Regions from separate parts of the Romboutsia lituseburensis genome, predicted to be linked through region 3. Evidence: riboswitches for the same ligand, from Rfam matches in the RefSeq annotation. Region 3 holds a riboswitch; each other region holds the start of a gene.
The links. A riboswitch is a leader RNA that binds a small molecule or an ion and turns the genes downstream of it on or off. The one in region 3 is predicted to bind lysine.
Positions count from the first base shown of each region.

Region 1 (3,263 bases), 1.7 Mb from region 3:
TATCTTCAAGTTTTTTAATGCTAAAACTATAACTATTTGAATCTATTTCTTCTTTATTATCTATTTCAATTATTCTAGGTATTAAACTAGTAAATCCTAAATATTTAAAGTATTCAACCACACTATTTGGGTCAAAATCTCCATACTTTAAATCCTCTAATTTTACATCTACTGGAACATCTCTTACTATAGTTGCAAGCATTTTACTTTTTAGCGCTAAGTCTTTATTTTCCTCTACTTTCTTTTTTATACTTCCTTTTAAATTTTCTATATTTTCAATTATACCCTCTATACTAGAATACTCCTTTATAAGCTTTATACCTGTCTTTTCTCCTACCCCTGGAATTCCAGGTATATTATCTGATTTATCTCCCATTAAACCTTTTAAATCTATAAATTGTGTTGGTGTCATTTCGTATTTATCGATAACTGCCTCAAAATCATATTCTTCTACTTCTCCAATTCCCTTTTTAGTTATCAAAGTAGTTGTTTTATCAGAAGCTAGTTGTATAGCATCCTTATCTCCGGTTACTATATATACCTTATACCCATTTTCTTCACCTAATTTAGAAACTGTCCCTATAATATCATCAGCTTCATATCCGTCTAACTCTAATCTATTAATTTTAATTTTATCCAAAAGTTCTTTTAATGGTTCAAACTGAACCTTTAATTCATCTGGCATTTTCTTTCTTCCTGCTTTATATTCTTCAAACTCTATATGTCTAAATGTCGGAGATTTTCTATCAAATGCAACACTAATGTGTGTAGGTTTATATGTATCTATTATTTTAAATAGCATTGTTGTAAAACCATATATAGCATTGGTTTTTAGTCCGTCTTTATTACTCATTTCTGGTAATGCATAAAATGCTCTATTTATTATTGAATTTCCATCTATTATAACTAATTTTTTATCCAAATTTATCACTCCTGCTAAGCTTTTTATTTTTATAAGCTAATACGTTATTATTTAATATTACCATAATTTTGAAATTATATTAACATTAAATATGTTGCAAACGTTTAATTATATTGTTATAATATAATTATATTCCATATTTTGCCGGATTGGTGGAATGGCAGACGCGACGGACTCAAAATCCGTTGGTAGCAATACCGTATGGGTTCAAGTCCCATATCCGGCACCAATATTTTTAAGAGTTACAACTAATAGTTGTAACTCTTTTATTGTACCCTAAAATACTAAATCCGTTAATATTAATTGAGAAATAAAATAAAGTATTAAAATTACTGTAATAAATATAGATATATATATAAATAAAAATTTATATTATTGTAGTTGATATTGACTTATTTAAAATTTGATTTATAATAGTATACAACAAGTAGATAACTGAGATAGAGGCGCGAAACTTAAAAGTAATATTATGGAGGTAAGCTCAATGAAGTAGTATGAAAGGAAGTTTTGCCGAAGTAAATAGTTAATAGCTTTAATACTATTTGCTGGGCTTGTATAGAATATATATAAGACTGTCACATTTTTGTGGAGAGCTATTTTCAATGAAAACGTACGGTATATTCATACTTTTTTAGTATGATCTTTTCGTATAAAGTCATGGGCATAGTCTCATGGCTTTTTTATTGTTAGAAAAATTTTTATTATCTTAGTTACTTATTTATAATTGATACCATAAGGAGGAAAATTTAAATGAGTGAACAAAATCATGATTTAAAAAGATGTTTAAAAGCAAGACACTTAAATATGATTGCTTTAGGTGGATCTATAGGAACAGGTATATTTCTTGCTATGGGAGATACTCTTAATCAAGCAGGTCCAGGAGGTGCATTAGTAGCCTATGGCCTTATAGGTATAATGGTGTATTTTTTAATAACTAGTTTAGGTGAAATGGCAACATATATGCCTATATCCGGTTCATTTAGCTCATATGCTACAAAGTTCATAGACCCTGCACTAGGTTTCGCACTTGGATGGAATTACTGGTATAACTGGGCTATAACAATAGCCGCTGAAATGGTTGCAGGATCTTTAATAATGAAATATTGGTTTCCTAATATTCCTGGATTTTATTGGAGTATAATATTTTTATTTATAATTGTGAGTTTAAACTTTTTATCTGCAAAGGCGTATGGTGAGTCTGAATATTGGTTTGCAGGAATAAAAGTAGTTACTGTAATTATATTTTTAATAATAGGATTTTTAATGATTTTGGGTATAATGGGTTCAGACAATATAGGATTTCACAATTACTTTATAGATGACGGACCATTTCACAGCGGAATAAAGTCAATATTTGCTATTTTTTTAGTTGCAGGCTTTTCATTCCAAGGAACAGAACTTATTGGAGTTGCTGCTGGTGAAAGTGAAAATCCGGAAAAAACCATTCCAAAAGCAGTTAAATCTATATTTTGGAGAATATTAATCTTCTACCTAGGAACTATCATCGTTTTAGGTGCTATAATACCTTTTACTCAAGCAGGTGTTTCAGAAAGCCCATTTACTATGGTTTTTGAAAAAGCTGGAATTGCTGGAGCTGCATCTATTATGAATGCTATTATACTTACTTCTGTATTATCTGCTGGAAATTCTGGTATGTATGCCTCTACTAGAATGCTTTATTCAATGGCTACAGAAGGACTTGCTCCTAAGATTTTTGCAAAAACTAACAACAGAGGAGTCCCGGTAAATGCTCTTATTTTAACAACTTTAGTAGCCTCTGCTTGCTTCTTGACTGGGATATTTGCAGAGAGTACAGTTTATGTTTGGTTGGTTGCTGCATCTGGTCTAGCTGGCTTTATAGCTTGGGTCGGTATAGCTATTTGCCACTATAGATTTAGAAAAGCCTATATCCATCAAGGTCATGATTTAAAAGAATTAAAATTTAAAGCTAAATGGTATCCTTTTGGACCAATATTAGCACTTTTAATGTGTATTATAATTATTATAGGTCAAGGATATTCTTGTATAACACCAAGTGGAATTGATTGGAAGAATTTAATAGCTTCTTATATAGGTATCCCTTTATTTTTAGCCCTATATATTGGATATAAAATTAAACATAGAACTAAAGTCATTCCTTTGGATAAAGTAAATTTAGTTTATACCAAAGCTAATAAATAAATATTTAATTTAATAAGCTAAAAAGATTTAGTAAAAACTAAATCTTTTTAGCTTATTTTTATTTATTTTTTAAAGTTATTTGTACTATTTCAGGTTTACAATTTAATCTAACTAAAACCTTAGAACCCCCAAGCCCTTTGCTTAATAGCATGGTAGATGA
Region 1 is NZ_JANQBQ010000001.1:3,105,585-3,108,847, reverse strand. It holds gene polA (DNA polymerase I) at 1-922, opposite strand, end outside; tRNA gene NWE74_RS15045 (tRNA-Leu) at 1,066-1,151, shown strand; lysine riboswitch at 1,356-1,526, shown strand; gene NWE74_RS15040 (amino acid permease) at 1,673-3,103, shown strand; gene NWE74_RS15035 (metallophosphoesterase) at 3,162-3,263, opposite strand, start outside.
Region 1: another riboswitch for lysine. It lies ahead of NWE74_RS15040 (amino acid permease); the one in region 3 lies ahead of nhaC (Na+/H+ antiporter NhaC).

Region 2 (3,263 bases), 410 kb from region 3:
AAAATCATCTATATATAAAGGGTTCTAAGTGAAAAATTCACTACGTTTTATATCACAAATAATTTCGTTCATTGATTAAAATGCCTATATAAAGATATAGGCATTTTTGATTAAATTATTGAGCAACTGTTTGTTCAACTGGTGGAGAAACTACTATACCTGGATTTTCCAATTCATTAGTACCTTGATTTGGTTCCTGTGGTTTATTAGCTTCTTCTTCTACTTTCTTTTTAGCTTCTACCTCTTCTTGTTTTTTCTTTTGTGCTAAGTATGCTAAATGCTTTTCTTTTTCTATTGAAGCTTGTGCTTCTATTCTATCTTGATCTTTACTAGATACTTCTTTGGCATTTTGCTTTCTTTCTTCTCTTGCCTTTAAGTACTTTTCATTGGCTTTAACCAACTCTTTTTTCTTAGCAGCTGCCTCAGTTTTTATAGTTGACGATCCGTTTTTTATTTCTTCTATTGCTTCAAGCTCTTTTATAGCTTTATTATAATTTCCTTCTTTTTCGTACTCTAATACATTTTCCATTTTAGTAGCTTGCATATACATTGCTCTTGCATGTTCATCTGAACTATCCATTTCTAAGGCATCCGATAAAAAATCTCTTGCTTTTTCATAATCGTGTGCTTCTAATGCTTCTTTTCCATCATGAACGGTTGTATTTTCTTTTAACCCAGAACATCCAACCATTACTATAGATAATAATGATACCAATAAGACTATTTTTAATTTCATCAAATCCCTCCTTATTATTTAAGATAATTTTATCATAAATATGGTTTATTTAGGTAAAAATATCGAATTTAGTTTATTTATTTTTTATTATTTTTTAATATTTTTTGTATTTTTTTAGCGATTATTCAGTAAAAAATAAATAAAAAAGGAAACTTTTTTATTTAGGCAGTTTAAAGTTCTAATGATATCAAATCTTTATATGTTTGCCTTTTGCAAATTAATTTTGCTTTTCCGTTCTCTATAAATACAACTGCTGGCTTAGGTATTTTATTATCAGTCATACCACCATCTACACTTACATATGTTCTTATATCCTTTATATCTTTTATAGATACTATTGTATATAACGTACTTCCTGCATTTGCAACAATAGATCTACCTGGCTCTATAATTAATATAGGTTTATTTATTTTAAGTTTTTGGCAAGCTCTTTCTGGTCTATTTATTATAGACTCACAAAATTCTTTTATAGTTTTGGGGCTATCATACTTGGTATAATAAACACCTATACCGCCGCCTAAATCTATTTCTTTTATTTCTATATTAAAATTTTCTATTATTTTCTTTACTAAATTCATCATTATATCTACTGCATCCATATATGAATCAATCTCAAATATTTGATATCCTATATGTGCATGTAGTCCTATCAAACTTATATTTTTATAATCCCTTATTTTTCCTAAAGCTTCATATAAATATCCATTAGCCAGTGCAAAACCAAACTTTGAATCAATCTGTCCGGTTTTTATATATTCATGTGTATGTGCTTCTATGCCCGGAGTTATTCTAAAATAAATATTTTGTGTTATATCATGTCTTTTACAGATTTTTTCTTTAACTTTAAAGTAATTTACATACTCTCTACAATTTTGTCTTATAAGTTTCTCATCAAATACATAAAGTGGTGTTGAATATTTTTTTGCTATTTTTTCACATTTTACACCACCTATATATAAGTTTCTATTTTTTACTGACATAGTTCCATGTAATTTCATAAATACCCTCCTGTATTAGTATAAAGTATACAGCCATTTTGAGGTTTTCAGCAATAATTTACTATAATCAAAAACGTCCAAAGGAATACTTTGGACGTTTTATTTAACTCAAAGTAAACCTTGTAGCTCAACACTTTTAATAAGTGACAGCCTTGCACATATTTTGTACAAAGCCAGAGAATTTATTTGCCAATTAACACTCTTCGGCTACGATTCCTTTCCTTAGTTATCAACACTTGCCAGCTACTACTAAGTACTCTTAATCTAAGCACCTCTACCCTAGGCTTTTTTATTTAATTAATTAATTAATATAGTTTTAACACCCTTTTCTTAATTTTGCAACTATTTTTTATTTTTCCAAAACTTCTAATTTTTTTGCTACTATATTAGTAGTACTAGCCTGTATCAATAACGTTACTATAATAGTCATAAATACAGCTGATGATATAATTTCATATCCCTCTACTTTCGTTGATACTATTATTCCAGATAAAGCTGCTGGTATAACACCAGTTTCTCTTACCCACATCATAAATAACTTTTCATTTTTGCTCCAATTAGTTTTTTTATCAAATGCAGTACAAATTAAAACTACTATAGGTCTAGCTATGAACATTAAAACTAATACTACAATTATTGACCCCATACCAAACTTTAACAATGAATTTAGATTAAGATGCGTTCCAAGTACTATGAATATTGACATTCTTGCTATTGTTGCTATATTTTCTCTAAAATGTACTCCTGATATATAATCTTCATCCGGAACCCAGAATCCAAATCTTTTTTTGTTTCCATATACAAGACCTGCAATAAATACTGCCATATATCCACTTCCACCAAATCTTTCTGATATTTCATAAGCAAAAACAACTACCGTAATTGATATTATAGGTGCATAACCATGGAATATTCCATATTTTTTGTCTGATGAAATTCCGACAGCTATCAATGCTATGCCTATTCCAACTAATAATCCTATTAATATCATAAATACTAGCTCTAGTGATGTTGCTAATATTCCTACTTTCTCTGCCATAGTTAATCCAGTAAGTATTGATGTAAATAAAATTGCACCAAATGCATCATTAAATGCAGATTCACTTATTACAGTCTGTTTTAATTTATTTTTTATAGGAACTGTTTTAAATACAGGTATAAGTGCCGCTGGATCTGTTGATGCTATAGTAGCTCCTAGTAAAAAACTCGGACCTATTCCTAAATTAAATACATAATGTGCTGTAAGTCCTATAATCCCTGCTGTTATAAAAACACCTAATGATGCTAGAAGCCCTACAGTTACTTTTACTTCATTTAATATTTTTAATTTTACTTCTCTTCCACCTTCATAAAGTATAAATGCTGACCCGAAAGTTAATATAATTTCGTTTACCGTTGGAAATGCTTCTATATTTACTAAATTTAAAAATGTAGGACCGAAAGCCACTCCTAATATTAAATAAATTACTACATCTGGAAGCTTTAGTTTCTGAGCAAACCATCCACCTATAACACCTATCGTTGCAATC
Region 2 is NZ_JANQBQ010000001.1:996,137-999,399, forward strand. It holds gene NWE74_RS04965 (AI-2E family transporter) at 1-32, shown strand, start outside; gene NWE74_RS04970 (tetratricopeptide repeat protein) at 116-736, opposite strand; gene NWE74_RS04975 (diaminopimelate decarboxylase family protein) at 907-1,734, opposite strand; lysine riboswitch at 1,850-2,019, opposite strand; gene NWE74_RS04980 (cation:proton antiporter) at 2,084-3,263, opposite strand, start outside.
Region 2: another riboswitch for lysine. It lies ahead of NWE74_RS04975 (diaminopimelate decarboxylase family protein); the one in region 3 lies ahead of nhaC (Na+/H+ antiporter NhaC).

Region 3 (3,263 bases):
CTGGAAATAAAGCTGCTGGCATAAAAGCTAGACCTGAAGATAAAGAAAACTTTACTTTATTACTTACAGCTATAAGAGATGTAATTGGTGATAATAAATGGTTGAGTGTAGCTTCTGTAGGAGATAATTCTATTTTAAATAGAGGTATTGAAGTTAATAAGATAGCACCAATAATAAATTATTTCAATCTTATGAGCTATGATTTTACAGCAGGTGAGACTGGAGAAATGGGTCAAAGACATCAGTCAAATCTTTACGACTCTGACCTTTCATTGCCTGGATATAGTGTAGATAAATGGGTGAAAAATTTAGAAAATGCAGGAATGCCTAAGTCTAAAATTTTATTAGGACTTCCATTTTACGGTAGATTAGGCGCTAAAATCACACGATCTTTTGATGATTTAAGAGAAAATTATATAAATAAAAATGGTTTTATATATAACTTTGATAATCAAGCTCAAGTTCCTTATTTAACTAAGGATGGATTATTCGCTATGGCTTATGATAATGAACTATCAATATATTTAAAAGGCCAATATGTTTTAAAAAATTGCTTAGGAGGATTGTTTGCATGGACATCGACTTATGATCAGGCCAATATCTTAGCTAAAGCTATGTATGATAGTATAAACAATCCAGTTTTATTTAAGGAAGAATTAGAAAAAATGTTTGGACCATTTTAATATTTAATAAAATAACTAATAGTAGAAGTTATATAACTTCTACTATTAGTTTATTTAAATACCTAAGGCTTTTTTTGCTAGTTTATCAGCTTCTTCATTATATTTATCACCACTATGAGCTTTAACCTTTATAAATTCAACTTTTAAATTCTCTTTTATAGTATCATAGAATTTTTTATAACTTTGAGTTCCTTCTTTATTAGCTTTCCATGCACCACTACACCATTTTTCGATGCCTTCATAATCAAAGTACAGTTTTAATCTTTTTATATCATTATATATACAGTATTCCATAGCTATTTTTGCCGCTTCAATTTCACCAGCAACATTTCTCATTTCAACAAGAGATTTAATATCTCCTTTTTTACTATAAGTCTTTACAACTATATCATCCTTAATTAAAACTACACCAGAGCCATAAGCTCTTAAACAATGCTCATAACTTCCATCTACATAAGCTTCCAAGAATTCACCATCTTCTTGTTTATCATTTAATATAATATTTCCCATATATATATTAGCTTCTTCTAAAGACACAAAACTTTTATACTCAGCTCCTGAAAATCCATTTACTTGCTCTTTACATTCATCCCAAGTATTATATATACCATTTTTTTTACCTTTTCTAACTGCATAGTATTTTTTCTTTGCCAAATTCTCACTTCCTCATATTTTTACATTTTTTATAACCCTTATTTTATCCTAAAAGCATTGATTTTAACAAGTTTTATTTATATTGGAATTATCTAAATTTTTTATATTTTCTTTGTTGTATATTATTTCCTACTTTATTATTTTAAGTTTTCATGATATAATTTTTAAAACAAATAAAATAATCGGATATAACCTAATGGTAGAGGTCGCATTGTTAATTAGTAGTTTTGTGGAGATAAGCACGTAGAAGCAAGATAAAAGGTAACTGTGCCGAAATGTATAAGTAATGCTTTAATCTTATATGTTGGGGTCATGTAAAATATATATGACACTGTCACATGAATATGTGGAGTACTATCTTTAGATTAAGTTTTTATTCAATTTTTTGATTGAATTCTTAAGTCTAGGATAACTTCATCCTAGGCTTTTTTTAATCTCAAAATTTCTCCTTTATGTTATATTCGTCATAAATTATTGGAGGATTTATTATGACATCAAGAAGTAAAAAGCAAGCAACATTATTTGACGCAATTTTATGTGTAGGTTTTTTAGTAACCGTTTTAGTTACATGTTTGGTATTTTTAAAAAAATATGAAATTTCTGCTCATGTTCCATTAGTAGCTGGAGCTATCTTTGCAGCAACTATAGCTGTATTTAAACTAGGATTTACTTGGAAAGAATTAGAAGATGGAATTTTATCAACTATAAATACTACTATGCAAGCTATTTTAATCCTTTTAGTTGTAGGTATGCTAATTGGAACTTGGATACTGGGAGGTGTTGTTCCTGCTATGATATATTGGGGACTTAATATACTATCACCTTCTATATTTTTAGTCGCAACAACATTAATATGTGCTATAGTTTCAATTTCTACTGGTTCTTCATGGACTACAGCAGGAACAATAGGTATAGCCCTTTTAGGTATAGGAAGTGCATTAGGTATACCAAATACTATAATAGCAGGTGCTATTATATCAGGTGCATATTTTGGAGACAAAATGTCACCTTTATCAGATACAACTAATCTAGCTCCAGCTATGGCAGGAACTACATTATTTGAACATATTAATCATATGTTATATACAACAATTCCAGCGCTTTTAATATCACTTATACTTTACGGAATAATCGGTTTTAAATATGCAGGTAGTCAAATTGATACTACTCAAATAGCTCAGATTCAAAATGCTTTAATAAGTAATTATAATACATTATCACCATTATTACTTTTAGTACCAGTTGCAGTTATAGTAATGGTTATATTCAAAGTTCCAGCTATACCTGGCCTTATTGCAGGTGTTTTATTAGGAGCTATAGTTTCTGTAGTTTTCCAAGGTGCATCTATAGCTGATGTATTTGTAGTAGCTAAGGGTGGTTATGTATCATCAACTGGTATGGATTTCGTTGATCAACTTCTTACTCGAGGTGGATTAGATAGTATGCTTGGAACTGTTTCGTTAATGCTTTGTGCTTTAACTGTAGGTGGTATATTAGAGAAAACTGGTATGCTAGAGGCATTAGCTAGAGCTATATTAAAAGTTGCTAGAGGAACTTTCGGATTAATTGCTGCAACAATATTTACTTGTATAGGAACTAACTTAGCAGTTGCTGATCAATATCTAGCAATAGTTATACCAGGAAGTATGTATAAAGATGCATTTATAAAACAAGGGCTTAATCCTAAAAATTTATCTAGAGCATTGGAAGATAGTGCTACAATAACTTCACCACTTATTCCTTGGAATACATGTGGAGCTTATATGTCAGCCACTTTAGGAGTTGGATCATTTGCATTTTTACCATTTGCATTTTTCAATCTAATTTGTCCTTTAATTTCTTTATTCTATGGTGCAACAGGTATAACAATAGCAAAACTTTCTGATGATGAAAAAGAATCTTTACTTGAACAAAAAACAGCTTAAA
Region 3 is NZ_JANQBQ010000001.1:1,404,075-1,407,337, forward strand. It holds gene NWE74_RS19205 (peroxiredoxin) at 1-683, shown strand, start outside; gene NWE74_RS06870 (ribonuclease H family protein) at 738-1,337, opposite strand; lysine riboswitch at 1,530-1,702, shown strand; gene nhaC (Na+/H+ antiporter NhaC) at 1,826-3,262, shown strand.